2 regions of the Streptomyces sp. NPDC058307 genome follow, and region 1 is predicted to be linked to the other one. Evidence: riboswitches for the same ligand, from Rfam matches in the RefSeq annotation. Region 1 holds a riboswitch; the other holds the start of a gene.
The links. A riboswitch is a leader RNA that binds a small molecule or an ion and turns the genes downstream of it on or off. The one in region 1 is predicted to bind ZMP and ZTP.
Positions count from the first base shown of each region.

Region 2: linked by a shared signal. The riboswitch ahead of ACFVYN_RS09430 (glycine hydroxymethyltransferase) and the one ahead of ACFVYN_RS00680 (bifunctional 5,10-methylenetetrahydrofolate dehydrogenase/5,10-methenyltetrahydrofolate cyclohydrolase) in region 1 are both predicted to bind ZMP and ZTP.

Region 1 is NZ_JBHVYZ010000001.1:152,111-155,498, forward strand. Features, by position in the region: gene ACFVYN_RS00675 (glycosyltransferase) at 1-1,139, opposite strand, end outside; gene ACFVYN_RS00680 (bifunctional 5,10-methylenetetrahydrofolate dehydrogenase/5,10-methenyltetrahydrofolate cyclohydrolase) at 1,203-2,093, opposite strand; ZMP/ZTP riboswitch at 2,116-2,198, opposite strand; gene ACFVYN_RS00685 (nuclear transport factor 2 family protein) at 2,301-2,666, opposite strand; gene ACFVYN_RS00690 (hypothetical protein) at 2,840-3,130, shown strand; gene ACFVYN_RS00695 (ABC transporter ATP-binding protein) at 3,191-3,388, opposite strand, start outside.
Region 2 is NZ_JBHVYZ010000009.1:64,268-67,655, forward strand. Features, by position in the region: gene ACFVYN_RS09425 (LLM class flavin-dependent oxidoreductase) at 225-1,076, shown strand; ZMP/ZTP riboswitch at 1,187-1,276, shown strand; gene ACFVYN_RS09430 (glycine hydroxymethyltransferase) at 1,318-2,769, shown strand; gene ACFVYN_RS09435 (hypothetical protein) at 2,826-3,388, opposite strand, start outside.

The DNA.
Region 1 (3,388 bases):
TACCCGGCGTCCCGCGTGACCCGGACCAGGGCCGCCTCCAGCGAGTCGGCGGTCAGGTATCTCAGCGGTACGGCACGCGGCGCCACGCCCAGCGCGACCAGCCTCGCCGCCCAGAAGCTCTCGTCGAACTGGATCGGCACCGGGACCGCCGGAACCCCGGCGCGCAGGCCGGCCGCCGTGGTGCCCGCACCGGCGTGGTGGACCACCGCCGCCATCCGCGGGAAGAGCACGGAGTGCGGCACCTCGTCGATGGTCAGCATGTCGTCGCCGGTCGCCGCCAGGCCCGCCCAGCCGCGCTGGATCACACCCCGCAGACCGGCCCGGCGCAGGGCGCCCACGACCTCGGCGCTGACCCGGGCGGGGTCGGGCACGGTCGCGCTGCCCAGGCCCACGAAGACCGGGGGAGGGCCGGCCTCGAGGAAGTCCCGTAGATCGTCGGGGAGCGGCGCGTCCCCGTCGTACGGCCACCAGTAGCCCGCCACGTCGAGTCCGGGCCGCCAGTCGCGGGGCCGGGCGACCACCCGTGGGCTGAAGCCGTGCAGGACCGGCCAGGCCTGCCGTTCGCGGGTGCGCAGTGCCGCGACCGGACCCGTCGGGGGCAGGCCCAGCCGGGCCCGGACCGGTGGGAGAGCCGCGGCGAAGACCTGTTCCACCGCGAGGTTCAGGGCCAGCCCGGCGAGCCGGTTGCCCAGACGGCCCCAGGAGCCCGTGCCCAGCATCGGCGGTGCGAACTCCCGGGTGGCCGCGAGGGGTTGGAGGTTGAGGCCCAGGCTGGGCAGTCTCAGGCCCTCGGCCACGGCATGGCCCAGCGGGGCCACCGATCCGGACAGGAGCAGCGCGTCGCTCGCCCGGGCGGCGGCCACCAGGTCGTCGGCCATCTCCACGGCCAGCGCCCGCGCCATTGTGACCACCCGCGCCAGCTTGCCCACGCCGGTCCTGCTGCGGTGCAGGGCCCGACCGCGCGAGGACTCCAGCTCGGTACGGGGATCCACCGGCAGGGCGTGGAAGCCGATGCCGGCCCGCGCCGCGAGCGGTCCGAAGCGGCCGTGGGTGACCAGGGTGACCTCGTGCCCGGCCTGCGCCAGTCGGTGCCCCAGCCCGGTGAACGGGGCCACATCGCCCCGGGAACCCGCTGTCATGATCGCTACCCGCACGACCCACAGTATGGCGCCGGGTCCTGCCTTCCCGCACGAACGACCCGCTCACACCGGCCGGTTCACGCCTGCCGACGCTGAGCCGGCCCACCCCTGCCGTGCGGCCGCCTCCGCCGCCCGCACGGTCTGTTCCAGCAGCGTGGCGATGGTCATCGGACCGACCCCGCCCGGCACCGGCGTGATCAGCGAGGCCCGCTCCACCGCGGAGTCGAAGTCGACGTCACCGACGTTCCCCGCGTTGTAGCCGGCGTCGACGACGACCGCGCCGGGCTTGATGTCCTGGCCCTTGATCAGCCGGGGCCGGCCCACCGCGGCGACCACGATGTCCGCCTCCCGTACGGCCGCCGACAGGTCCGTCGTCCGGGAGTGGCAGTAGGTCACCGTGGCATCCCGGGCGAGCAGCAGCATGCCGGCCGGCTTGCCGAGGATCGCGCTGCGGCCCACGACCACGGCCCGCTTCCCGGCCGGGTCGACGCCGTACTCGTCGAGCAGCCGCATGATCCCGCCAGGAGTGCACGAGACGAAGCCCGGCAGCCCGAAGCTCATCGTCGCGAAGGAGGCGAAGGTGACCCCGTCGACGTCCTTCTCCGGGGCGATTGCCTCGAACGCGGCCCGCTCGTCGATGTGCGTCCCCATCGGGTGCTGGAGCAGGATGCCGTGCACGGTGGGGTCGTCCGACAGGGCGCGCAGCGCGGCGACCAGTTCCTCGGTGGTGGTGGCCGCGGGCAGCTCCACGTGCCGCGACTCGATGCCTGCCGTGCGGCAGCGGTTGCGCTTCATCCGGACGTAGGTGACGGAGGCGGGGTCCTCGCCGACCAGCACCGTCGCGAGACAGGGCGCCTGTCCGGTGCGCCCGGTGAGGTCGGCCGCCCGCTCGGCGGTGTCCTCGACGATGCGCCGGGCGAGCGCGGTGCCCCCCATGAGCCGTGCCTGAGACATGATCCACTCCTGAGCCGATCGAAGGAATCGCCCAGGCGCACGGCATCGGGTGTGCGGACCGCTCCCCGGTGGTACTCCACCTCAGCGCCAGTCACGGCCCGGACATCACACTAACCGACGTGCCACGTCCCGGTCGGTGCCGGGGAGGTCCAGGTCAGGCAGGGCCAGTCGGGCAGGGCGTGATCTGGACCCTCGGCACCTTTCTCGCTACTCGTCCCAGGCCTGGATCAGGGTCTGTTCGACGATCTTGCCGTCCCGGAGCGTCAGCATGGACTCGGAGAGGACGCGCATCCCGTCGGAGTAACGACAGGACTCGCTGAAGGCGACGTGGTCGCCGTCCATGACGCACTGTTCCAGCTTGTGTGTCATGTCGCGGCTGTAGACGTCGTCCAGCATCGCGCTGATCTCGTCCCTGCCGTGCAGCACGGTGGGGTGGCTGGGCTGGCTGTTGCGGTCCACGACGCGTATCTCGGCGTCGTCCGCGTAGAGCGACAGAACATTCGCCGCAGAGTTTCCTTCGATGCTGTTGCGCAGGGTTTCGGTGGTGAAGCCGGAGCTTGCCGCGGTGCCCATGAAGACCTCCTTCGAAGGCCGCGGCCCGACGAGGAGCGGACCGCGTAGGGCCTGTTTCTTCGAGACTCCTCCGCTCCGGCGGCCGCGGCAAGCGCAGACCGGGCGCTCCGCCTGACGGGTGAGGGGCGTCGGCCGGCCGTGTCCGTGAGGGACCGCCCCGCGTTGCTGAAAACATGATCTCAACTCGACGTATCGTTGCCGCCGTCGGTCTCGCCGTCGGCGTCACCGGCCTCACCGCCCCCCTCGCGAACGCGGCCGACGCGGCCGCCCCGGCCGGCGGGCTCAACCCGGTCACCGTGATCGACTCGCTCGCGGCGAGCAGCATCCCCGCGGAGCACCAGGGCGAGATCCCGTCGGTCTCCCGACAGCTGGCGGGCCTCAACCAGCTCAACGACCTGAACCAGCTGGGCCAGCTCACCGGTCTCGTCGCCCCCGTCACCGGACTGGTGCCGGCCGTCCACTGACCCTCCCGCACAAGAACGAGGGCCGCCCGGATCACCGCGCGGCCCTCGACGCATGTCCGCTCACCCCGCCGTGGAAAGGAACTGTGTCGCCGCGAGTTCGCCGTACAAGGGGTCCCCGGCGACCAGTTCCCGATGGGTCCCCACCGCGCGGACCCGCCCCGCGTCCATGACCACGATCCGGTCGGCCATCGTCACCGTGGACAACCGGTGCGCGACGACCAGCACCGTCGTCGTACGCGCCACATCCGCCACCGTGTC
Region 2 (3,388 bases), on a different contig from region 1:
ACGCACGTCGGCAACCTCGTCGAGGCCGTGTCGGCGAGTGGCCCGCGAAAACGCGTTGTCCCACCCCGTCCGATCGCGTTACGGTCGCCGCACTCTGACGCACACGCTCTCTGAACCATCGCCGCAGACGGGAGCAGGTCCGCGCACGGCGCGCGGCACCACGGAGGGGCGGCACCGGATCCGGCCGACCGGCGGATCCCGTACGCCCTCCGGAGGACTCTCCCATGAACATCGGCCTCGGCCTCCCCGTCGACGACCCCGCCCAGCTGCTCACCTGGGCCCACCGCGCCGACGCGAGCCCCTTCAGCACCCTCGGTCTGCTCGACCGTCTCGTCTACGACAACCCCGAGCCCCTCGTCACCCTTGCGGTCCTCGCCGGCGCCACCTCCCGCATCCGCGTCCAGACCGAGGTGCTGATCGCGCCGCTCCACAACACCGCCCTGCTCGCCAAGCAGACCGCGACCCTCGACCGCCTCTCGGGCGGCCGCTTCACGCTCGGCATCGGTGTCGGAGGCCGCGAGGACGACTGCCTGGCCGCCGGCACCGACCTCCACCGCCGGGGCCGCCGCCTCGACGAACAGATGACCCTGCTGCGCCGCACCTGGTCCGGAGAGCCGTACGGCGAAGGCATCGGCCCCATCGGTCCCGCCCCCGCCACCCCCGGTGGCCCGGAGGTACTGTTCGGCGGCTTCGCCCCCGCTGCCCTCGAACGCGTCGGCCGCTTCGGCGACGGTTTCCTCGGCGCCGCCCTGCCGCCCTCCTTCATGTCCAAGCTGTTCCGCGCCGCCGAAACGGCCTGGCAGAAACACGACCGCCCCGGCCGCCCCCGCCTGGTCGCCCAGGCGAACGTCGCTCTCGGCCCCGACGACACCCAGGACCGGGCCCGTCGCAACCTCCGCGACTACTACGCCTTCAGCGGCCACGTCGAATACATGGAGGCCGGCCTGCTCACCACACCGCGGCAGATCCGCGAGGCCGCCGACGCCTACGTCGGCATCGGTGCCGACGAGGTGATGCTCTACTGCTGGGCCTCGGACACCGACCAGATCGACCGCCTGGCCGACGCCCTCTTCTGACGTCACCGCCGCACGTGACTTCGAGGTCCGGGTCCCGCCGCCCGGCCTCGAAGCCGTCGCTCGCATGGTGGACGTGGCGCAGGTGCCCTTCGGTGTGCCCGGTAGGCTGGCGGGCAGGCCGTGACTGGCGCGCAGGGATGGGACGGACCATCGGGGAGCGGCCTGTGAGTGACCAAGTGCCGTGCGCCTGGGCCGAACCGTGATCCGTGACCGTTTCAAGCCACGCAGCCCGGAGGCCGCCATGTCAGAGCAGCAGCCCCTGTCCACCGAGTCCACGGCCTTCCGTGCCGCCCTCGACGTGATCCGCGCCGTCGAGCCGCGCGTCGCCGACGCCATCGGCCAGGAGGTCCACGACCAGCGCGAGATGCTCAAGCTGATCGCCTCCGAGAACTACGCCTCCCCGGCCACCCTCCTCGCGATGGGCAACTGGTTCAGCGACAAGTACGCCGAGGGCACCATCGGCCGCCGCTTCTACGCCGGCTGTCGCAACGTCGACACCGTCGAGTCCCTGGCCGCCGAGCACGCCAGGGAACTGTTCGGCGCCCGCCACGCCTACGTCCAGCCGCACTCCGGCATCGACGCCAACCTCGTCGCCTTCTGGTCCGTCCTCGCCCAGCGCGTCGAGGTCCCCGCCCTGGAGAAGGCCGGCGTGCGTCAGGTCAACGACCTGTCCGACGCCGACTGGGCCGAGCTCCGCCAGGCCTTCGGCAACCAGCGCATGCTCGGCATGTCCCTGGACGCCGGCGGCCACCTCACCCACGGCTTCCGCCCCAACATCTCCGGCAAGATGTTCGACCAGCGCTCCTACGGCACCGACCCCGCCACCGGCCTCGTCGACTACGACGCCCTGCGCGCCTCGGCCCGCGAGTTCAAGCCGCTGATCATCGTCGCCGGCTACTCGGCCTACCCCCGGCTGGTGAACTTCCGGATCATGCGCGAGATCGCCGACGAGGTCGGTGCCACGCTCATGGTCGACATGGCCCACTTCGCCGGTCTCGTCGCCGGCAAGGTCCTCACCGGCGACTTCGACCCGGTCCCGCACGCCCAGATCGTCACCACCACCACCCACAAGTCCCTGCGCGGCCCGCGCGGCGGCATGGTGCTGTGCGACGACTCCCTCAAGGACCAGGTCGACCGCGGTTGTCCGATGGTCCTCGGCGGCCCGCTTCCGCACGTCATGGCCGCCAAGGCCGTCGCCCTCGCCGAGGCCCGGCAGCCCTCCTTCCAGGACTACGCGCAGCGGATCGTCGACAACTCCCGCGCCCTGGCCGAGGGCCTGATGCGCCGCGGCGCGACCCTGGTCACCGGCGGCACCGACAACCACCTCAACCTGATCGACGTGACCTCCTCCTACGGCCTCACCGGCCGCCAGGCCGAGGCCGCCCTGCTCGAGTCGGGCATCGTCACCAACCGCAACGCCATCCCGGCCGACCCCAACGGCGCCTGGTACACCTCCGGCATCCGCATCGGCACCCCCGCCCTGACCACCCGTGGTCTCGGCACCGCCGAGATGGACGAGGTCGCCGGTCTCATCGACCGCGTCCTCACCACCACGGAGCCGGGCACCACCAGCAAGGGCGCCCCCTCCAAGGCCCAGCACATCCTGGACCCGAAGGTCGCGGACGAGATCTCCCACCGGGCCACCGACCTCGTGGCCGGCTTCCCGCTGTACCCGGAGATCGACCTCGGCTGACCCGCGTCCTCTCTTGAGTTGTCAAAGACCGGTGACTCCTGGAGATCGCTGAGCTTCTAGAGATCGACGAGTTCCTGACGTGGCTCGTCCCGCGGCGGTCCGGCTCCTGGCCCGGCCGCCGCGCGGCGTATCAGCCGCGTGCCGCCGGCTCCCGCGGCGAACCCCACGGCGAGCCCCGGCACCGCCCACCACAGACCACGCCCCGGACCGGACGAACCCTTGGCCCCCGCGCCCTGCCCCTCCCCGGCACCGCCCGCGAGGCCCGCCCGGTCCAGCCGGTCGAACACCGCCCGCGGCGCCCGGTGCCAGCGGATGTCGTCGTCCTCCTGCTCCGGCGCCGGATCCGAGCGCACCCACGGCGTGCCGTCCCCGGTCAGGAACAGCTGGTCCTGCCGCGCCACCGCCACATCACCACCCGGCGCCGAATCCGTCCGGGGCCAGCCGCCCACCCCCGTCAGCCCCCACACCACGGTGAACCGCACCGGCGGATACCGGCCCTCCTCCCAGGCGTCCGAGACCCGCTCCGTGCCCGTGTACGTCGGCTGCAGCAACTGCCACAGGTGAGTGAAGTACGGCTCGCCGGCACGCACGGCCTTCGTCCGCCCGGTGCCGCCGGTGA